One region of the Aneurinibacillus sp. UBA3580 genome, then DNA from elsewhere that is predicted to be linked to it. Evidence: riboswitches for the same ligand, from Rfam matches in the RefSeq annotation. Region 1 holds a riboswitch; each other region holds the start of a gene.
What was found. Region 1 has a riboswitch for S-adenosylmethionine ahead of B2899_RS09035 (sugar ABC transporter substrate-binding protein). Riboswitches for the same ligand answer to the same signal wherever they lie in the genome.
Positions count from the first base shown of each region.

Region 2: it holds a riboswitch for S-adenosylmethionine, as region 1 does, so the genes downstream of both, metX (homoserine O-acetyltransferase MetX) here and B2899_RS09035 (sugar ABC transporter substrate-binding protein) in region 1, are expected to answer to the same signal.
Region 3: it holds a riboswitch for S-adenosylmethionine, as region 1 does, so the genes downstream of both, B2899_RS16280 (MetQ/NlpA family ABC transporter substrate-binding protein) here and B2899_RS09035 (sugar ABC transporter substrate-binding protein) in region 1, are expected to answer to the same signal.
Region 4: it holds a riboswitch for S-adenosylmethionine, as region 1 does, so the genes downstream of both, B2899_RS12280 (YezD family protein) here and B2899_RS09035 (sugar ABC transporter substrate-binding protein) in region 1, are expected to answer to the same signal.

Region 1 covers NZ_DFMZ01000055.1:19,666-25,250, forward strand. Annotated here, with positions in the region: gene B2899_RS09030 (sugar ABC transporter ATP-binding protein) at 1-1,342, opposite strand, end outside; gene B2899_RS09035 (sugar ABC transporter substrate-binding protein) at 1,415-2,485, opposite strand; SAM riboswitch class I at 2,701-2,809, opposite strand; SAM riboswitch class I at 2,900-3,010, opposite strand; SAM riboswitch class I at 3,173-3,281, shown strand; gene mtnK (S-methyl-5-thioribose kinase) at 3,369-4,580, shown strand; gene B2899_RS09045 (ankyrin repeat domain-containing protein) at 4,924-5,436, shown strand.
Region 2 covers NZ_DFMZ01000118.1:3,811-9,395, forward strand. Annotated here, with positions in the region: gene B2899_RS16325 (aspartate kinase) at 1-922, shown strand, start outside; gene B2899_RS16330 (biotin transporter BioY) at 986-1,561, opposite strand; SAM riboswitch class I at 1,701-1,814, shown strand; gene metX (homoserine O-acetyltransferase MetX) at 1,930-3,036, shown strand; gene B2899_RS16340 (succinate dehydrogenase cytochrome b558 subunit) at 3,350-4,000, shown strand; gene sdhA (succinate dehydrogenase flavoprotein subunit) at 4,012-5,585, shown strand, end outside.
Region 3 covers NZ_DFMZ01000117.1:1,164-6,748, forward strand. Annotated here, with positions in the region: gene queG (tRNA epoxyqueuosine(34) reductase QueG) at 1-649, shown strand, start outside; gene B2899_RS16260 (methylated-DNA--[protein]-cysteine S-methyltransferase) at 715-1,251, shown strand; gene B2899_RS16265 (amidase domain-containing protein) at 1,411-2,349, shown strand; gene trmL (tRNA (uridine(34)/cytosine(34)/5-carboxymethylaminomethyluridine(34)-2'-O)-methyltransferase TrmL) at 2,463-2,927, shown strand; gene B2899_RS16275 (HAD family hydrolase) at 2,972-3,700, shown strand; SAM riboswitch class I at 3,784-3,897, shown strand; gene B2899_RS16280 (MetQ/NlpA family ABC transporter substrate-binding protein) at 4,048-4,896, shown strand; gene B2899_RS16285 (antibiotic biosynthesis monooxygenase family protein) at 5,407-5,585, shown strand, end outside.
Region 4 covers NZ_DFMZ01000081.1:19,430-25,014, reverse strand. Annotated here, with positions in the region: gene B2899_RS12285 (MFS transporter) at 1-1,086, shown strand, start outside; SAM riboswitch class I at 1,634-1,754, shown strand; gene B2899_RS12280 (YezD family protein) at 1,803-2,006, shown strand; gene ssuE (NADPH-dependent FMN reductase) at 2,127-2,681, shown strand; gene B2899_RS12270 (hypothetical protein) at 2,811-3,137, shown strand; gene B2899_RS12265 (ABC transporter permease) at 3,408-4,151, shown strand; gene B2899_RS12260 (aliphatic sulfonate ABC transporter substrate-binding protein) at 4,197-5,252, shown strand; gene B2899_RS12255 (ABC transporter ATP-binding protein) at 5,281-5,585, shown strand, end outside.

The DNA of each region.
Region 1 (5,585 bases):
CAAGGCGGCCAATTAATGTAAAAATGTCTCGTTTCGCACCGATGTCGACCCCTTTTGTCGGCTCATCAAACAAGAACACATCGGCCTCCGTCGCCAGCCATTTGCCGATAACGACTTTCTGCTGGTTGCCGCCGCTTAAATAACCGACCGCTTCTTCCTCATCCGGTGTCTTGATCCCCAGTTCACGGATCATATGCTGCGCGTGTTCCTTCTCTTCACGGCGGCGGATAAATCCGCCTGCGGTAAATTTCTTCAGGATAGGCAGCGTTAAGTTGCTTCGCACGCTTTCCTCAACCAGAATTCCTTCCTTGCGCCGCTCCTCGGGCACGAGGACCATTCCGGCCCGGACCGCATCCCGCGGCTCGCGCAGCTGTACACTCCGTCCACCCAGCACAATTTCCCCGCCTTCCATCACATCCGCGCCGAACAGCAGACGGGACAGCTCCGTCTTGCCTGCACCCACCAGACCGACAATACCGACGACTTCACCACTGCGCACATGAAAATCAACGCCGCGCACTTTCACGCCCCGGCGCACGCCGCGCACCTCAAGCAGCGTTTCACCAATCCTGGCAGCAACCTTCGGGTACTCCTCCTGAAACGACTTGCCCAGCATCGCTTCAACAATATGCGGAATCTCAATCTCTTCCGTCCTTTTCGTCCACACGTGGCGCCCGTCCCGCATCACCGTGACCCGATCGCATACAGCCATGATTTCCGGCAGGCGGTGCGAGATGAAAATACAGGCCACACCACCCATCTTGAGACGCTTCATTACTTCAAATAACCGTTCCGCTTCTTCTATGCTCAGCGGAGCGGTCGGTTCATCGAAAATTACGCATTTGGCCTGCTGGGATACGGCTCTGGCAATAAGGACAATCTGTTTTTCTGAAAGGGTAAGGTTTTCCACTTTTTCCTTTACCGGAATCTCATAGCCAATGTCTCGTAGAATCGCTTCTGCTTCCCGGTACAGCGAGTTCCAGCGTATCCAGCGCGCGCCTCCCTTTCCCGGTTTCCGATCCAGCAGAATGTTCTCGCATACGGTAAGCGACGGAACGAGCGCCGTATCCACCTCCTGATATACGCAGTGGATCCCCGCTTCCTTCGCGTCAGCCGGGCTTGCGATGGCAAGCGTCCGCCCGTCTAATTGAATGGTTCCGCCGTCCGCCCGGTACGCGCCGGACAGAATCTTCATCAGCGTACTCTTTCCGGCTCCGTTCGCTCCGAGCAGCGCGTGAATCTCTCCGCCGCGCACGGCAAAGTCTACACGTTTAAGCGCATGCACTCCGGCGAACGATTTGTTTATATTCTGCATGCGCAGCTCTACGGCCGTCTGTGCCATACGGTTCTCCTCCATTTCTTCCTTCGTTCAGATAAAAGCCCACCGGATCGCCCGAACCGGTGGGAAAACAGCTTACTTCTTCATCCAATCAACAATGCCCTGCTGGCTTGAGCCCCAATCTTTAATATGCTTGCTCAACGTATCAGTCGTCACTTTTTCAGCAGGCAGTTGCTCTCTCGTTACGAGTACTGGCTTCAGCACAACGTTGTCCGGGGTTTTATCGCCATGCAACTTCTGGTATGCATAGCGTACTTGAACCCGGCCGATATCTTTTGGATCTACGGCCGCGGAGGCTACCCAGGGTCCCTTCGGATTTTGAATCATCTGCAAGTCCTCGTCGCTCATATCAATACCGTAGACTTTAATCTCCGTACGGCCAGCCTGTTCAATTGCCCGGGTTGCGCCTTTTGCGAATTCATCCCAGGCAGCGAATACTGCAGTAATATCGCCTTTATTCGGATACTTCTTTAACACGGCTTCCATCTGCGCCTGTGTATCTAGCGCCGTATTGGCCGTAGCCGATCCGAATGCCGCTACTTCTTTGATTCCCGGATTGTTCTTCATGAACTCCTCATACGCCACCTGGCGACGTTCCATCGGAGCAAATCCCGCTACCCAAATTTTAACGATATTCGCTTTGCCGCCACTGTCTTTCGCCAGCTTATCAAGCACGGACCTGGCCATCTCCTGATCGTCTTGCTGAAGAACAGTAACGCCCGGAACCTTTATATTAGCATCAAATACCACAACAGGAATATTTTTTGACACAGCCTTTTGAACACCATTCTGCAGCGCTTCAGGTGTGCCGTGGTCGATAAGAATGGCATCAAACTTCTGATTAATGGCTGCATCTACATTGGCCGCCATGCGCGCTAAATCTCCGTCAGACGCAAACACCGTGACCTGTCCGCCAAACTTTCCAACTTCCTCTTTCACCCCGCTTATGTATTGAGCAGAAAATGTACCGAGGTTCATCTGCATAACAAGCGCAATTCGTTTGCCTGCAAGCGATCCGGCTGCATTTGCGCCTTTCGTGCCGTTCTGCTCTCCCGTGCTTGCACTCTGCGTGCCGCATGCACTGGACACAATTGCCAGTATTGCGATCAGGAACGCAGAGAAAAGGATTTGTACTTTTTTCTTCATCTCAAAAACTCCCCTTATCATTTAAAAATTTTAGAAAGAAGATAAAAAGACAGAAGGTAGTTGTAGATGAGAAAAAGCATTCGCTTTTTTCCACCGCTAGCTCTAATCTTCTATCCCTCCATCCTTCTCTTCATATGGTTGTACAACCATATGAAAAAAGAAAACCGCCTCTCTTTGCATCTGAAAGAGAGGCGCTTCAGTTCACAGGATGCTGCCTCTCATCTCTCAGGATCTCTCCTGCAGGAAGTAGCACCTTGCCTGTACGAATACAGGCAGGTTGCCGGGCTTCATCGGGCCAGTCCCTCCGCCTTCTCTCGATGAGAACATGTTTATGACAAAAACATTATTAATACATAAAAAATATAAAAAACCTCTTCCATGTCTGAAAGAGGGTACCTGTGCATTGGCTTCACATCCTTATCTTTCAGAACATCGTCCTGTAGGAAGTAGCACCTTGCCTGTACGGATACAAGCAGGTTGCCGGGCTTCATCGGGCCTAATCCCTCCGCCTTCTCTGGATAAGTGTGTTTTATTTTCACTATTCTTAATGAAACTAATCATACCCGGATTGTATGAGAGTGTCAATTACTTTTTCAAAATTTTTCTCAACCAGTGGACTGTTTACATTTGCTTGACAAATCAAGCAAAGCGTTCTACATTTTTAGTAATGTAATCACATACGAATAACGCTTATCGAGAGATGGTTGAGGGACTGGCCCGATGAAACCCGGCAACCTGCCGCCTTATAGCGGTAAGGTGCTAACTCCTGCAGAATTCGCATTCTGAAAGATAAGGTTAAGATGATCGTCTACCCCTCTTTCAAATGCAAAGAGGGGTTTTTATTTTTATTTGATAGAAAAACCGACAGAGAGGGGAAATAGAGATGTCTTACCGCACACTTACCGAACAAGAGGCCGTTGAATACGCCCGCAAGATTCCGAGCTTGTTCCCGCAGGACGCCCGGCTTGTCAGCCGTGAAATCGGCGACGGAAATCTGAACTTCGTGTTTCATATCAAAGATGAAGGGCCGTCCGGCAAAAGCATTATTTTCAAGCAGGCGCTTCCCTATGTCCGCGTTATCGGCGATTCCTGGCCGCTTACGCTGGATCGCGCACGCATTGAAAGCGAGGCGCTGATTCTGGAAAATGAGCTGTGCCCGGGGTCCGTTCCACGGGTCTATCACTATGACACCGACTTGGCTCTTATCGTCATGGAAGACCTGTCTGATTATGAGATTATGCGCAAAGGGCTGGTGGAAAGAAAACGCTATCCGAACTTCGCAAAGCAAATCGGAACATTCCTGGCGCGTACGCTGTTCCTGACTTCAGATCTTGCGATGTCCCCGCTTGAGAAGAAGCGGAAAGCCGCTTCCTTTACCAATCCGGAATTGTGCAATATTACGGAGAATTTTGTATTTACGTACCCGTTCCTTGACGATCCGTCCAATGCGTACAATCCGCTCATCACCAATACGGTCCAGCGCATCTGGAGCAACGATGAGCTTAAGCTTGAAGTTGCCCGGCTAAAAGAAAGATTCATGACGCTCGGTCAGGCATTGCTGCACGGTGATTTACATACCGGAAGCATCATGGTGACAGAGCAAGATACGAAAGTCATCGACCCGGAGTTCGCTTATTATGGCCCCATGGGCTTCGATATCGGAGCCGTCATTGCTAACCTGCTGCTCAATTACGCGGCACATGAAGGCCATACGCCGGACCCGCAGGAGCGCGAAGCGTACCAGGCGTATCTGCTGGAGACAGTATCGGAAGTATGGCGCGTGTTTGAAACTGAATTCCGCACTTTATGGGAAGAGCAGGCGCAGGAGCCTTATGCGAAAACACCGGGATACCTGGATGCCTACCTGCTTGATGTACTGAAAGACGCCGCAGGCTACGCGGGCTGCAAAATGATGCGCCGTGTCATCGGCCTGGCGCACGTCTCAGACCTGGAGAGCATCGCCGATCCGGCGCTGCGTGCCAAAGGCGAAACGCTGGCTCTATGTATCGGACAGGAGCTTGTCCTCCAGCGCGGTACACTGAGCGGCATCGACGATGTCATTAAGCTGATCGCCGCCTCCGCCGTACAAAATTAACAGTAAGGAAAACTCGCAGGCGGTTTTCTTCGCTTACGCTTACGAATGGATGGATGACCCAGAGTCTAAATAGACGGATGGGTGACAGCCCCTTTTCTTGTTTTTGATTCCTTTCTTCTCTTTTTTGGGTTAGGCGGCTCTTCTGGCCGCCTTTTTCAGCAGATTATGGGAAGAGATCGACTACAGGATCGACTTGGACTTTTAGTACTGGAATCGGAAAAGGAAATACAACATGGTAATGTAACATAATTGTTTCACGGGAATGGGGGCCAAATCGGTCTTTATTCCCTTATTTTCAATATATTATATAAAGTTTAACTTTAAAAGTCTGGAGATGATTTTTATGAAAAAGAAGATAGGGTTAGCAAAGAAAGGTATTATTTTATTATTCATTTTTTTAGTGAGTGCCTTAGCATTTGGGTGTTCACAAGAAAGAACTACTCATCAACCGGAAACAATGAAAGATGAGAAATCATTTTATAAAGAATTGTTTTCAGCAATAAATAAGGAAGATAAGCAAGCGGTTTCTAATGCTTTAAAAGAGGATATAGAACCTAATTATGAAATGCCTGAGTATGGTACCTTATTAACTGCCGCCACAAAAGTAGGAGATCCTGAAATAATTAAACAAATTATTGAAAAGGGAGCTGACGTTAATAAAGCAGATGAAAGTGGTCAAACTCCGTTACACTGGGGTAGTCAAAAAGGAAAAACCGATGCTGTAAAAGTCCTTATAGATGCCAAAGCAGACATCAATGCTAAAAATGATAACGGCGAAACTCCACTCGCCCTCGCTAAAAGTAATAACTTCCCAGAAATTGAGAAGTTATTGAAGGATGCAGGTGCAAAGGAGTAAGAAGGTATAATATTGTATAGCAGAAAGAACGTTTATTAAATTAAAGAAAAAGGCATTCGCCTTTTTCACCATTAAAATCCTCTCCTCATCCCTTCCTCTTTTTTCCTTCGCACCATTAAAGTCAGCAGCGGCATAAGTGTCTATACCGC
Region 2 (5,585 bases), on a different contig from region 1:
CCATACGAAGGCGCGTATTACGCAGATTGATCCGACACCGCTTCGAGATGCGCTCGCCAAAGGGAAGGTAGTTATTGTCGCTGGATTCCAGGGTATTTCCTCTGACGGGCAAATTACGACGCTTGGGCGGGGCGGTTCGGATACGACGGCAGTGGCGCTGGCAGCAGCGCTTCAGGCGGATAGATGCGAGATTTATACTGATGTGGACGGTGTATATACAGCAGATCCACGCATTGTTTCTTCTGCAAGGAAACTGCCCTATATCTCTTATGATGAAATGCTTGAGCTGGCGACGCTTGGAGCCGGGGTTCTCCATCCCCGTGCGGTGGAATGCGCAAAGCAGCATCGTGTCTCTTTAACCGTTCGCTCAAGCTTTGGCACAGAAGAAGGAACCATGATTGGGGAGGAATCGAATATGGAGCAAGGGTTGGTTGTTAGCGGAATTGCTCACGATAAAAGCGTGGCGAAAATTACGGTAGCCGATATGCCGGCCAAATTGAATGCAATGTCCAGACTATTCGCCACACTGGCGGAAGAGCATATTAATGTAGATGTTATCGTACAAAGTGCTTATGAAGCTAATACAACGAATGTATCGTTTTCTGTAAGCGGTGAGGAAGTAAAACGGACGCTGGATGTTTTGCTTAAGCATAGGGAAGAACTTGAGTTTGGGTATGCGGTGGCAGAGGAAGACCTGGCCAAAGTCTCGATTGTCGGAGCCGGCATGATTACGAATCCGGGTGTGGCAGCCCGGATGTTTACCTGTCTGGCTGAGGCAGGCGTGGAGATTAAGATGGTGTCTACATCCGAGATTAAAGTTTCTTGCGTCATTCCGCTGGCTCAGATGGAAGCGGCGGTACGCAGCCTTCATACGTCCTTTGGACTTGATGCCAAAGAAGCTGCCATGGTATATGGAGTATAACAAACATAAAAAAGAGCTCGCCGTCTTTTGAACGGCCGGGCTCTTTTTTGACGTAACGGATCATTATGCGGTGATGTGGCTTTTGCGAAGGGAGGCCGGAAGAAGACCTGCCGCAGCGAGACGTCGGCGGACAAGCACTCCGATATAGGAAGCGACCGCAATCTTAACCAGGTCAGGCAGTACGAACAGCCCCATACCGAAAGCAAATGCCTGGTTCCACGGTAGGCTCAGTACGAATTTTAACTGAGTGACACCGCATGCATAGATGATGGCCAATCCGACTACATTCGCAAGCAGCGCGCGGAAAAATGTGATATCCTTGTTTTTAAGCAACGTACCCATGACGAACACGGCTATAACATATCCGATTAAGTATCCGCCTGTTTTGCCAACAATGATGCCGAACCCGCCGGAAAATTGGGCAAACACCGGTGCGCCTACAGCACCGAGCAGTAGATAGAGCAGAACAGCGATTGTTCCATAGCGTCTTCCTAGAATGATAGCGGTAAGCGCGATAGCAAAATTCTGGAGAGTAAAAGGAACCTGCGGAATAAATGAAAAAGAAATCTGAGCAAAAACCGCTGTTAGTGCGCAGAATAAGGCCGAAAGAATCATCATTTTCATGTTTTCGTTTCGCATGAGCTTTCTCCTTGTCTTATGTTAACCTATTATAATACTGAGTTTACAAAACGAACTTTCTTTTTGTCAATATTGACATTAGTCAGTAAAAAACGTAGTATTGAACTAACTCGCAGAAAGACGGAATACAATAAGATAGCTCTTATCAAGAGAGGCGGAGGGACTGGCCCGATGAAGCCCGGCAACCCCGTGCATGTGTGCGGATGAGGTGCCAATTCCAGCAGAACGGTTTAAACGTTCTGGAAGATAAGGGGAGGACGATGAGCTATGAACGCCTCTTCCTTATAAGGAAGAGGCATTTTTTATAAGTTGGTTCGCCGCTACGGTATGGTGCGGAGAGAAAAAGAGCAGAAGGGAGTGACGAGCGCATGATACAGAAGATGGTGATAGACGAAATAAAACTGGAGTGCGGTGATACGCTGAGACAGGTTGAAGTGGCATTTGAGACGAGCGGAACGCTGAATGAGGAGAAGACGAATGCGATCCTCGTTTGTCATGCGCTTACCGGTGACGCATGCGCAGTCGGAGATGAAGAACAGCCGGGATGGTGGGAAGGCCTTATCGGTCCCGGACGCTATATTGATACGAATAAATACTTTGTGGTGACGTCGAACGTATTAGGCGGATGTTCCGGTACGACAGGTCCTGCTTCCCTTAACCCGGAGACCGGGAGGCCATATGGCGCGGATTTTCCGGTAGTCACCATACGGGATATGGTACAGCTGCAGTATCTAATGGTGAAGCGTTTAGGGATAGATAAATTGTTTGCCGTTGTTGGAGGCTCAATGGGCGGAATGCAGGCTTACGAATGGGCGGTTATGTACCCGGAGATGATGCATCTTGTCCTGCCTATTGCTACATCGGCCCGGCTGTCTGCGATCGCCATTGCATACAATGATGTGGGACGGCAGGCCATTCTGTCCGATCCGGAGTGGAAGAGAGGACATTATTACCCGGGGAAAGGACCGGTCAACGGATTGTCGATTGCCCGTATGTTAGGAATGATTACGTATCGTACGGCTGATTTGTTTGAGTATCGTTTCGGCCGGCGTTTGAAAGACGAACGGGATGTAACCCAGTTTGATTCCACATTCAACATCGAGAGCTACCTCCGTTATCAAGGGCAAAAGCTGGTCGAGCGGTTTGATGCCAACAGTTACCTGTATTTATTGAAAGCAATGGACTCGCACGATATCGGGCGAGGACGCGGAGGTATTAAAGCGGCGCTGGAACGGATTCAGGCCAGGGTGCTTTCCATCGCTATTTCGAATGACTTGCTGTATCCTGCCGATCATCAGGAAGAAGTAGTGGAGATGCTGAAAGCCTCGCACAAAGAAGTGGAATATCACTTTGTTGAATCCATTTACGGTCATGACGGGTTCCTTGTGGAGTTCGTAAAGATCGGTCCACTGGTAGAACAGTTTATTGAAAAATATAATACCGGTATTTTTAAACAATCGGCAGCATCAAGATAATCATTTTGGTATCGGCGAATTTCGACAATTTGTCCGTCGCTTTCCTTGACGCTGTCTCTTTGACGGAGTAAAATGAATTTGTCACAAAGTCTTCATTTATTTTTAAGGCTTCCTTGGGAAGCTTTTCTTCATGTCATGCATGTAGAGTAGAGCGGATAAAGGGGGAGTTTAGAGAGAAAAATGAAGTGGTAGGGGTGTTTCGAGAGAACTGTAGAGAAGTCGGAGAGAAATTGGGTGTGTTAAACGTTTTTGTGAAAAAAGTGTCAGACTAGAAAAATTGTAGCGGATCCTTGTGAAAGGGGGAATTTATGCAATGATGAATCATCGGCATTTTTTTAACCGTAAACTACATTCCCTGCTAGGCGTTGTACCCATCGGGGGATTCTTATTCGTCCACTTGCTAACGAACTATTATGCAACGCGCGGTGAAGAAGCTTTTCTTGAGCGCGTTGAGATTATGGAAGGGCTTCCGTTCCTGGCCCTCATCGAAATCCTCTTTATTTTCTTGCCCATTCTGTATCATGGCATTTACGGACTGTACATTGCATTTCAGGCAAAGAATAACGTGGGTAACTATGGCTATTTCCGTAATGTAATGTTCATGCTGCAGCGTGTAACAGGTGTTATCACGCTCATTTTCATTACATGGCATGTATGGGAAACAAAAATGCAAATGGTAATCGGAAATGTGGAAGCGACTGGCCTGTTCACATTGATGAACGAAATTTTAGATAACCCATTCATGCTGGCATTCTATATTATTGGTCTTCTGTCCGCAACATTCCACTTTGCAAACGGTCTGTGGAGCTTTGCTGTAAGCTGGGGTATTACAGTTGGTCCCCGTGCGCAGCGCATCTCTACATATGTAACCATGGCTGTGTTCGTGTTAATGTCGGCAATGGGATTGCTTGCTCTGTTCTCATTTGCGAATCCCGTTGATGTAGCACAAGCAGTCCAAAAATAGGGGGTTAGAGCATGAGTAAAGGTAAAATTATCGTAGTTGGTGGCGGTCTGGCAGGATTAATGTCCACAATCAAAGCCGCTGAAGCCGGCTACCCGGTTGAGTTGTTTTCTCTTGTTCCTGTAAAACGCTCTCACTCTGTTTGTGCGCAGGGCGGTATTAACGGAGCGGTAAATACGAAGGGTGAAGGGGATTCTCCGTGGATCCACTTTGACGATACGGTATATGGCGGGGACTTCCTTGCAAACCAGCCGCCGGTAAAAGCGATGTGCGATGCCGCACCGGGCATTATCTATATGTTTGACCGCATGGGCGTTATGTTTAACCGTACGCCGGAAGGTCTGATTGACTTCCGCCGCTTCGGGGGTACACAGCATCACCGTACGGCATTCGCCGGCGCCACCACGGGTCAGCAGCTCCTATACGCATTGGACGAGCAGGTTCGCCGCTGGGAAGTAAACGGTCTTGTTACGAAATACGAAGGATGGGAATTCTTGTCCGCTGTTATTGACGAAGACGGTGTATGCCGCGGCATTACTGCACAGAACCTGCGTTCAATGGAAATCAAATCTTTCAAAGCGGACGCCGTTATTCTTGCGACAGGTGGCCCTGGTATTATCTTTGGTAAGTCTACGAACTCTGTTATTAATACGGCAACGGCTGCTTCTGCTGTATACCAGCAGGGCGCGGCTTACGCAAATGGAGAATTCATCCAGATTCACCCGACTGCGATTCCAGGAGATGACAAGCTTCGTCTGATGTCCGAATCTGCCCGCGGTGAAGGTGGACGCGTATGGACATATAAAGACGGTAAACCCTGGTACTTCCTTGAAGAGAAATATCCGGCTTACGGAAACCTTGTACCGCGTGACATCGCGACCCGTGAGATTTTCGACGTTTGTGTTAACCAGAAGCTTGGCATAAACGGCGAAAACATGGTATATCTCGACCTGTCCCACAAAGATCCGCATGAGCTGGATATCAAATTGGGCGGTATCATCGAGATTTACGAGAAATTCGTCGGCGACGATCCGCGCAAAGTTCCGATGAAAATCTTCCCTGCTGTTCACTATTCCATGGGCGGTCTGTGGGTTGACTATAACCAAATGACGCAAATTCCTGGCCTGTTTGCTGCGGGTGAGTGTGATTACTCACAGCACGGCGCAAACCGTCTGGGTGCGAACTCTCTGCTGTCCGCGGTATACGGCGGTATGGTAGCGGGTCCGAAAGCAATCGAATACATCAAAGGCTTGAACAAGTCTGCTGAAGATGTTTCTTCTACTATATTCGATGCGCAAGTGAAGAAAGAACAAGAGAAATACGACCGCATCACAAATATGACAAGCGGTACGGAAAATGCATATAAGATTCACCGTGAGCTTGGCGAGTGGATGACTGACAACGTAACAGTTGTTCGTTATAACGATAAGCTGAAGCAAACGGATGAGAAGATTCAGGAGCTTATGGAGCGTTATCAAAACATTAACATCAATGATACGTCCAAATGGAGCAATGCCGGTGCTTCCTTTACGCGTCAACTGTGGAACATGCTTGTGCTTGCCCGTGTAATCACGATCGGTGCGCTTGA
Region 3 (5,585 bases), on a different contig from region 1:
CTCATGGGTATACCTGGGTGAAATGCTGACGAGCGCTCCGTTTCCACCCGATCAGCCCGTGATAGAAGATTGTGGAGATTGTACGCTCTGTATTGATTTCTGTCCGACAGGAGCGATTGTGCAGGGAGGACAGCTTAATTCCCAGCGCTGTGTTGCGTTCTTGACCCAGTTGAAAGATGAAATTCCCGAAGAATTCCGGCCGGCTATCGGGAATCGTCTGTACGGTTGTGATACGTGCCAGCAGGTTTGCCCGAAAAACCGGAAACTCAATTTTACGCATCATCCGGAATTTACACCGGACCCGGAAGCGGCCAAGCCGCTGCTTAAACCGTTGCTCACTATCAGCAAGAAGCAGTTTGCATCCACATTTGGACGTACCTCCGGTGCCTGGCGGGGCAAAAAGCCAATTCAGCGAAACGCGATTCTGGCGCTTGCGCACTTTAAAGACAAAAGTGCTGTGCCGGACATCATTCGTGTGTTGACAGAAGACGAAAGACCGGCGCTGAGAAGCACGGCGGCCTGGGCGCTGGGGAGAATTGGCGGTGATGAAGCCATTCTGGCTTTAAAAAAGGCGAAAACCCGAGAAAAAGAAGAAACGGTCCGGCAAGAAATCGAAAAGGCGCTCCTAAGCCGGGAAAATGTCGAATGATTATACTGGATTTCTTCTTTTTGCCCGATGTAAGATGATAAGAAGATGCAAAAGGGAGGGATTGGGTGAAGTCGGAAGTTTTTTATACCGTATATCAAAGCCGGCTCGGGCCGATTACGTTGGCCGCAACAGACACGGGGGTATGTTGGGTGGAATTCGGCGAAGGAGATGCGACGAAACTCTCGTTAATGCGGTGGGCGAAAAAATGGCTCCATACGGAGAACATTACCTACGCACCTGAGGTCTTTCTCAAAGCGACGGAACAATTGGACGAGTATTTTGCAGGGGAGCGCCGGGAATTTACCCTTCCTCTTGACGTATATGGCACCCCGTTTCAAAAGCTTGTATGGAATCAGCTCCGGCAAATTCCTTACGGTGAAACTAAATCCTATAAAGATATCGCTCTTGCAATTAACGCAGCCAAAGCGGTGCGTGCCATAGGGGGAGCTAACAATAAGAATCCGCTGTCCATCTTCGTTCCTTGCCACCGGGTTATCGGCTCGAACGGCGCACTGGTCGGTTACGGCGGGGGATTGGACATTAAAGAACATTTACTGCAGCTTGAAGGTGTGTTGGAACGATCGGAAGTCGGTTTGACATAAGAATATACAGAGAAGAAGGGATGACGGCGCTTCTAATACGAAGTGCAGCCATCCCTTTTATTTTTACGGGGGAAAGTATAGGAAAGCTACAGGGAATTCGTGCTCTACGGACGCATATACATATTTTGAAATCATTGGATTGCGGAAAGGGGAAGCATAATGACAACCTGGAGAAGTGCACTTGAGAAATATTTAGAGTGCCGGACGAAAGGATTGGTTGTAGAAACAGATGATTTCTTCGATTGTGTAAGCGCGGAGCAGGCGAAGCGGGTAAAAAGGTACAGCACTTTCCGCTGGGAGCAGTTGAACCAACGAAATGCACGTCCGATAAAAAGCAAAGTGCAAATTCATACCCTGCAGGTAGAAAGAGAAATGGAAGATGAGGTTGTCGTTCGGATTGAGGCGAGGGAATGGTACGCCTATCAACTTGAAAGAAGGTGGCATGAGCAGGAGAAAGAGATGCAGATGCGTGTGATTCTACATCGCCCGCAGGATAAATGGTTGGTGGTGCATGAAGAGAAAATTCCGCATGAAGCAGCCATCCCTGTTTTTCATCAGTATGAAAATACAGAAGCTGAAGACAAGCGGCAAACGAAAACAGATCAGAACTATTCATATAATCGTCTGCAGGCTATCCGGTATGCGGAAGCGTGGTGGAATGACTATAATCCGCAGTTCCGTCATTTTGATGTAGACTGTACGAATTTTATCTCCCAGTGCCTGTATGCGGGCGGTATTCCTCTACAGGTGACGGGTAGCCGGTCGAATGGCTGGTGGTATCGAGGCGGAAACAGTCCATCGGCACTCTGGAGCTTTAGCTGGGCCGTGGCTCATAGCTTTCGCTGGTATTTGGAGAAGGGGCGTATTAGAACGGAGACGAAATCGAGTGCGGATCAGCTATCGCTTGGGGATGTCATCTGTTATGATTTTGACGGTGATGGACGGTGGCAGCACTCCACCATTGTTGTGGCTAAAGATGGCCGCGGTATGCCGCTTGTTAACGCGCATACGACGAATAGCCGTCACCGGTACTGGGACTATCGTGATTCAACCGCTTATACACCGAACATTCAATATCGATTTTTTCATATTTTATAAGGGACGGAGCCGGACGATGCTCTGTGGAGCTTGCTTCGGTATAGTTTGAATGGCTGTTCATGTATGTTGATTGGCATTTTTGTGCTATGATAAAACATGAGGTGAACAAGTGAATGGCGTTGAATATCGTGCTGCATGAGCCGTTAATTCCGGCCAATACGGGCAATGTGGCCCGGACGTGTGCCGCAACCCGTACGAAGCTCCATTTGATTGAACCGCTCGGATTCTCGACAGATGACCGGTATTTAAAACGGGCAGGGCTTGATTACTGGCACGCGGTGGACATTACATATTACCAGTCTTTTGCTGACTTTGCGGCAAAGCATTCGGACGGTCGTTTTTTCTTTATCGAAACGAGCGGTAACAAATACCATTCCGAAGTAAAGTACAGGGATGGTGATTTTTTTGTTTTCGGTAAGGAAACGACGGGTATTCCCCAGGATATCCTCTCGCAGTATCCCGAGCAAATCATTCGAATTCCAATGGGAGACGCAACCCGATCGCTGAACCTGTCCAATACCGCTGCGATTGTACTGTATGAAGCGCTAAGGCAAATTGGATATCCCGGTATGAAATAGAAGATAAAGCAGGAGATAAGACGATGAAAGAAGGGGAGCTTTGTATGGCAAAGAAAGCAATATTTTTCGATTTGGACGGAACGCTGCTGATGCTGGATACGGAAGCGTTTCTGAACCGTTATATGAAGCGGCTGGGGGAATATACCGCCCACCTCGTCGATCCGGAGCTGCTGGTCAAGTCCGTATGGAATGCGACAAAGCAGATGATGAAAGACGCTGGAGCGGAACGTACAAACGAAGAAATTTTTCGGGAACATTTTCTTGCGGCGTGCGGTGTGGAACAGGGGGATATCTGGCCGTTATTCGATAAATTTTATTCGGAAGAATTTCCGCTGCTGAAAGAAGATATTGAACCGCATCCATACGCGCTGAAAGTAGTAGAAGAAGCGAAAAAACAGGGCTACAGGCTGGTTGTTGCTACGAATCCGGTATTTCCGGGGATAGCCATTCGGGAGCGTATGAAGTGGGCCGGTTTGCTAGAGAATGACTTTGAGCATGTTACTATTTTTGAGACGTCACACTATTGCAAGCCCAATCCGAAATACTTCCTGGAAATCTGTGAGCGTATCGGCATCAAACCGGAAAACGCAATTATGATCGGCAACGATATGCAGCAGGATATGGTGGCTGCAGAAGTTGGATTGAAAACATTTTTGGTCGAAGACTACAAAATTGATCGAGGTGTACCGCAGCACCATGTTGATGCGCATGGGACGCTGAAAGAGCTGCATGATCAGCTTGTCAATCGTACGGGAATTTTTTCTTGCGATTGACAATATATCTTTTATTAAAAAAATAATTGACAAGTATTTAAAAGATGCGTAATATAATTTTCAGTGCAACTAAATATGCATCTCGCTTATCGAGAGAGGTGGAGGGACTGGCCCGATGAAGCCCGGCAGCGGATTTTCCGTGTTACGGAGAATGCTGTGCCAATTCCAGCAGGATATTCTATCCTGACAGATAAGAGTGTGGTATAAATGTGAAATAAACCCTCTCTGGTCTGCCGGAGAGGGTTTTTTGTATTACGTATGCAGGGCCCGCATACGTGGTGCAAATAGCAACTTGATTAGACACACGAGTAAATAAAAAGATAATTGGTAGTGAAGAGGGGGAACAGATGATGAAAAAGTGGATCGTAGCAATGATTCTGCTGCTTACTGTTGGTGTACTTGCAGCATGCGGAGGCGGTGGCAATAACAGTGACCAAAAAGCTGACGGTAGTGATCAGAAGCAGGAAACAAAGAAAATTGTTGTAGGAGCAAGCGCCGTTCCACATGCGGAAATTCTTGAACATGTAAAAGATAAATTGAAAGAGCAGGGCGTAGAAATGGAAGTAAAAGTATTCGATGATTATGTGCTTCCGAATACTGCACTTGAAGAAAAGCAAATTGACGCGAACTACTTCCAAACGGTTCCGTATCTTGATGAGTTTAACAAAAAGCACAACACACACATTAAGGCATTAGACGGCATCCACTTAGAGCCGATGGGCCTGTATCCTGGTAAAGAAAAAGCGGCCGAGCCGAAGAACGGCGCAGTTATCGCTATTCCGGACGATGTGTCGAACGGTGCGCGCGCACTCAAACTGATCGAGTCCAAAGGTTGGATTAAGCTGACACCGGGCAAAGAGCTGAACAGCCTGTCCAAGCAGGATATCGTAGAAAATCCGCATAACATCCAAATTAAAGAAATGCAGGCATCTATGCTGCCGCGCGCGATTAACGAAGTCGACTACGCAGTTATAAACGGAAACTACGCGATGGAAGGTGGTCTGACATTCGACCAGGCGCTCGCGGTAGAGAAGAAAGATTCCGATGCGGCGAAGACATTCGCGAACATCGTAGCCGTTAAAGAAGGCGACGAAAACCGTGAAGAAATCAAAAAGCTGATTGAAGTACTGAAATCCGAAGATGTGAAGAAATTTATCGATGAGAAGTACAAAGGCGCGGTTATTCCTGTATTCTAATGATATGGAAGACAAAAAAGGCAAAGAGCCATTCGCTCTTTGCCTTTTTCTGTGAAAATCATGAGAAAAGAAGGAAAGGGAAGAGGAAATAAGATCCAGGGGGGAAAAAGGCGTTCGCCTTTTTCCCCATTGCAATCATCCTCTCGTTCTCTTCTCTCTTTCCCTTCGTACCCCAAAAGTCAGCGCCGCCCTTCCCACGATTTTCATGTCGGGGTTGCGGCTGAGATGCCATGGTGGTTTTTTGCTGATTTATAGACCCCAAGTCTTGTCTTCATTATATCCAGCCGTGAAAATTGCGCCAAGCACCAGGAATGTAACTCCTAAAATAATTGCCATTTTCTATGTCTCCTCTCCCAAGAGTACTTTTCACTTTATTATACCTCATATTTTAACTATTGGAACATATGGAAACACGGTAATCTTGACAAAGTTTGTACGCTTGCAATTGGAAAAGCACAGATGGATTTGCTATAGTGAAAGGGATTGATATTTTATGGAGGTGGGCTCACCATGTACGTTGTCATGAATGTACTGCATGTTCCGGCCGCGATGAAAGGCCGCATGGGAGAAATGTTTGCCAAAAGCGCGGAGCGTATGCGCAATGTTCCTGGCTGTCTGGAGTTCCAGTTTTTAAGCGCAAAAGAAGGGGACAAGCAAATCGTGTACACGAAATGGGATAGCGAAGAGTC
Region 4 (5,585 bases), on a different contig from region 1:
CCTTCCGGCTGGATTGCGGACCGGTATAAACCTGCCGGTGTGGTAGCAGGCGCAACGGTATTATGGGGAATCGTACAACTGTTTACGGGATTTGTTAACGGTAGTAAGATGCTTATTGCCTTACGCTTTCTACTTGGTGTGACAGAAGCACCTGTTTATCCGGCGGGAGGAAAATTACAGTCTATCTGGTTAACCTCTAAGGAAAGAGGTCGTGGTGCTACCCTTCTTGACAGTGGATCTCCACTGGGAACAGCAATAGGAGGACCGATTATTGTAGGATTTATGGCCTGGTTCGGTGGATGGCGCAGTGCCTTGATCGGAACAGGGATTCTCACTATTATAATTGGATTACTTACCTGGAGGGTTATTAGAGGAAATCCTTCCACGAATCCAAGAGTAAATGAAGCGGAACGTAAATACCTGGAAACTGAGCTTAATAAGGAATATAATAACGCTGAGATCTTGTCTACGGGAGCAGTCGGAATTAAGCAGTACGTAAGAAGTGGTAGTTTCTGGTTTATGTGCTTAGGTTGGTTTGCGTATTGCACCGTATATTATGGTTTGATGACATGGGGACCAATGTATTTAGCTAAGACACAACATTTAGATATAAAGAGTATAGGCACGTCTGTGTTTATTATCTTTGGTGCAGGATTTGTCGGAGAATTAATTGGCGGCTGGATTGCGGATTTTTGGAGACAGAAAGGAGGAAGTCATAATACGGTCATGCGTACGCTCCTGTCTATTTCTGGGGTGGTGACCGGCATTTCGATTTTCCTCCTAGGACACATAACTTCGGTGAACATGGCTATTACCTTACTTGCTATTGCACTGTTTTTCCTTCGTTGGACCGGATTATACCTGACTGTGCCTGCCGCTATCGCCCAACGTCAACACGTCGGTATGGTAGCAGGGTGTATGAGTTTCTTAGGGAATATTTCAGGTATTATTACACCCATTTGTATTGGTTTTATTGTATCTATCACAGATTCCTACTTTATTGCTCTTATGTTGTTTTCTGCTACTGGTCTAGTTTTGGCTGTAGCGTCTATGCTTATTAATTATGCTAAAAAGATAGGAACCTAAACCTGGTTTAAGCAGTATTAATATTTATTAGGGTAACGAGCCTTCTGAATAGCAAGAATCAGAAGGCCTTTTCTATAATATGGCCAGATTGCGACCGGAAAAATACAGGTGATAATGCTTAGCAAAGAAATGATAAAGAAGCAAGAAATCATACCGTATCTTTATGTGATCTATCGGGATGCTAAAAGCGCGAGAAATATGTGTTTAGCCGTTGTAAAAGGATATAGTTTTTGGGATGCATTTAGGTACGGAAAAAGATTGAAGTAGAGATTACAGATTACCACCGAACCAGCAGCATAGAGATTACAGGCAGCAGAGTGGGCTGGCACAAAACCGATCGATCTTCATTGCTTTCAAGAAACCGCGAATTTGTATTGAAGGAAACGGATTTGTTGACCTGAACATACCTAAAAAATTTTTTCTGAAAATTAAAGTGGAAATAGAAGTTTTCATATTTTTTAGGTAAAAGGGAAATAGATCTAAAATTCCTAGTTGACCGTTAGGATTAATTGTATTATGATGGTGCCAACAAGCAAAAAAGGTAGATGACTTATCAAGAGAGGCGGAGGGATTGGCCCGATGAAGCCCGGCAACCCCTGTGTTCTTTCGTTGGCGAAGAACACGGGAAGGTGCTACATCCAGCAGGAGAATTTCCTGAGAGATAAGGAATGTGCTGATATCGCCTCCTTATCTCACAGGGGTAAGGAGGTGTTTATGTGTCCGCAGAAAAAGAAGAACAAAACCAAATGATCGATTATATTTTGGATGCGCTGCAAGGATTACAGTATGGATCGATTCAAATCGCCATCCATGATTCAAAAATTACACAAATCGATCGTTTGGAAAAGCAACGCTTCCCGGTTCAGCGCTCGTCTTCTTCAACAACCAACGTATCAAGATTCTCGTCCAAAAGAAAGTAGCACACGAAACCACATCGACAGCCGATCGGTCAACCGAAGGCTCCTGCTCTATTTGCCTGCCGGTGCGCAAGGGAGTGGGAGCCTTTTTTAGTACATGATTTCATAATGGAGGAAAATAAAATGGCAGATATTATTAGCATTTCTGGAGGCATTTCTCCTAGCTCCCGTACTTCATCTGTAGTTCGGTATCTGAACACTCTGATCGGGCATCAGGGATTGCATACGGTTTCGTTTACCGTGCGTGATATTCCTGCAGAGGATTTAGTCTATGGCAGATTTGATAGTCCTGTTGTACACAACATCAGTACATTAATTGAAGAGGCGAGCGGCGTTATTATTGCAACCCCGGTATACAAAGCGGCGTATGCAGGAGGATTGAAAGCGCTGCTTGATTTATTGTCGCGTGATGCGCTGGCGAACAAAGTTGTACTTCCGCTGGCTGTAGGAGGTACATTAAGTCATCTATTAAGTATTGATTATGCACTGAAACCGGTGCTTTCGGCCCTGGGAGCCCGTTATATTCTGGGCGGCGTCTATTTGCTAGATTCAAGCATTGAAGTTGTCAGCGATGGAACCATTCGTGTAGATGAAGAAAACAATCAGCGACTCAAGCGTTCTTTGCATGAATTTATTACCGTTATCAAGCAAAACCAGGAGGTACCTGTGCGAACGTAAAAAAGCTGCTGAATGGAACATTGTTTTTGAAAGAACATCAGAAGAGGACGCGGTAGCCCAATAAACAAGAAGATGTGCTGTGTTTTTTCAGGTATTTGAGAAAGCAAGCGAACGAGGAGGGAGATAGAGATGATGGAAACATGGGTGAATGACCATTTGGATCTTTATATTTACGCTAAAAAAATTGGTGATATCGAATGGCAGAAACAAATTCTGGCTGCTTTGCATAACAAAGATCAACTGCTTCGTCAGGAGTTGCACCAAATGGTTAGCGAGGGATTGTGGAAGAAGTTTGATCAGATTAATGAAGATTTGGTGCTCGTTTATCGTCAGCTTTGCCACAGCAAAGAACCGCATCTATTTGAGGAATTAAAATGGAAAGTACTGCTTCTCAGAGCGGAGAGGCAAAGCATTATGGAACAAATTCGCCAGCTTCATCTTGTTCTTTCTTCGTAATATAGCACAAAAAAGGATGAAAACAGGTAAATGTTATCTTTTATTCTTACTTGACTTATTGGAGTAATGATATTTATAATGTAAAAAATTGATAGTATCTTAGATAGCCGATCAGTCAACTGAAGGCTCCTTTTTATTTAGCTTTTATTCAGCTATTTAATAAGGAGTCTTTTTTTATTTATATTGCAACGAGAAAGGAGATAGTAAATGGAAAGAGAAAAGGGACCACGGGAAATAGACAAAAAGCAAGTGCATGTACGAGTAATTTCGATGGCTAGCATTGCGTTACTGATGCTGATTTGGACAGTAAGTACAAATTTGAGATGGATAGACCCGTTTTTTTTGCCTTCTCCTCAATCGGTATGGGCAGCCTTTTTAGACTTAATATGGGAAGGATACAAAGGCTCCTCGTTGGGGACCCATGTTTTAAACAGCCTGTATCGATTATTTTTGGCTCTAGTTTTAGCATTTTTTACAGCAGTACCGCTTGGGATTTTATGTGGTTATTCAAAATATATACTTGCCATTTTTGATCCAATCATTGAGTTTTACAGGCCTTTGCCGCCACTAGCCTACTACGCATTACTCGTTCTGTGGCTAGGTATCGATAACACTTCAAAAATAGCTCTATTATTTCTCAGTGCTTTTGCTCCACTGTTTATTGCTACCGTATCAAGTGTACAACGGGTGCCACGTGATCGGATAAACAGTGCCCTGTCATTAGGAGCAACGAAAACGAAGATTCTTGTACATATTGTCCTTCCGTCCTGCCTTCCAGATATTATTACAGGACTTCGGACAGCAATTGGTGTTACATATGCGACGTTAGTGGCTGCAGAAATGGTAGCTGCTACTTCAGGAATCGGATGGATGGTATTGGACGCGAGTAAGTATTTGCGAAGTGATATTGTTTTCGTAGGCATTATTTTAATGGGGGGAATTGCCATACTGATGGATAGCATTATTAGATGGTATCAACGCCTTCAATTCCATTGGGTTGGGAGAGAAGGATAATAAAAATTTAGAATAGTAAAAAATACCGTATAAAGAGAGAGGTTGATGGTTATGCAAAGAAAAATATACGTGGGGCTAGTAACACTAATGGTTATCATTTTTACTTTTATCACCGGATGCTCGGATCAAGCAGCATCAACTCAAAAAGGTAATTCTTTACCTTCTTCGTCTGGTGCAATCCCAAAAGAAATTAGAATAGGTTATCAGGTTTCTCCTAATGGAGAACTCCTTGCTAAGGCTTTAGGATTACTGGAGAAAAAGTATCCGGATATAAAAGTGAATTGGATTAAATTTGATTCAGGACGAGATGTCAATAATGCGATAGCGAGTGGGAGTATCGATTTTGGTCTTGTAGGGACCCCACCAGGCTCTATAGGAATTGCAAAAGGATTGCCTTATCAGGTATATTACCTTCACGATCTCATTGGTGAAAGTGAGGCATTGGTAGTAAAAGAAGATGCGGGCATTACATCATTAAAAGATTTGAAAGGCAAGAAAATTGCAACCACCTTCAGTTCAACCTCACACTTTAGTTTATTGGGGGCGCTAAAGAAAGAAGGGATTGATCCACAAAAAGAAAACATAACGATTCTTGATATGCAGGTGCCTGATATTTATGCTGCATGGAAACGAAAAGATATCGATGGCGCTTATATTTGGCAGCCAATGCAGGCAAAATTGGTGCAGGATGGAGGCGATATCATCATTACATCTAAAGACTTAGCTGCTAAAGGTGTAATAACAGCAGAGTTTGGAATTGTTCATAAAGATTTTGCAAAGAATTATCCTGACATTGTAAAAGGGTATATCTCTGTTTTGGATGAGGCAGTACATTATTATCATGAAAAACCGGAACAATCAGCACAAGTCCTTTCTAAAGAACTGGAATTATCTCCAGAGGAAAGCTTAAAAACGATGAAACAAATCATATGGTTAGACGTTTCCCAGCAGAAAAAGTATTTTGGTACCCCGGGACAACCGGGAGAGCTGGCTAAAGTGTTAAAGGATACCGGTGATTTTATGGCAGCGCAGAAAGCGATTGCCTCTTCACCCGATGCCCCTGCGTATCAACAGGCTCTATTAAGTGATTTATATAAGTAAGGTGCAAGATGCGTAAGGGGGGACGTTTGTGCCAGTCAATATATCTCGTATACAGCATGTCGAAAGTTCCGCATGCTTTCCATTTATCGAAATGAAAAACATCAGCCTGCACTTTTCCGATCATTATGAAAAATTATGCGTATTAGAAGATATTACACTTCAATTATACAAAGGTGATTTTGTATGCGTGCTGGGTCCGTCAGGCTGCGGTAAATCGTCGCTGCTACATGTTCTGGCAGGTTTCCAGAAGCCTACAAGTGGAGACATAACGATTAATGGAACACGGCATACCCGACCGAATTCGGATGTAGGCGTGGTGTTCCAACATCATAA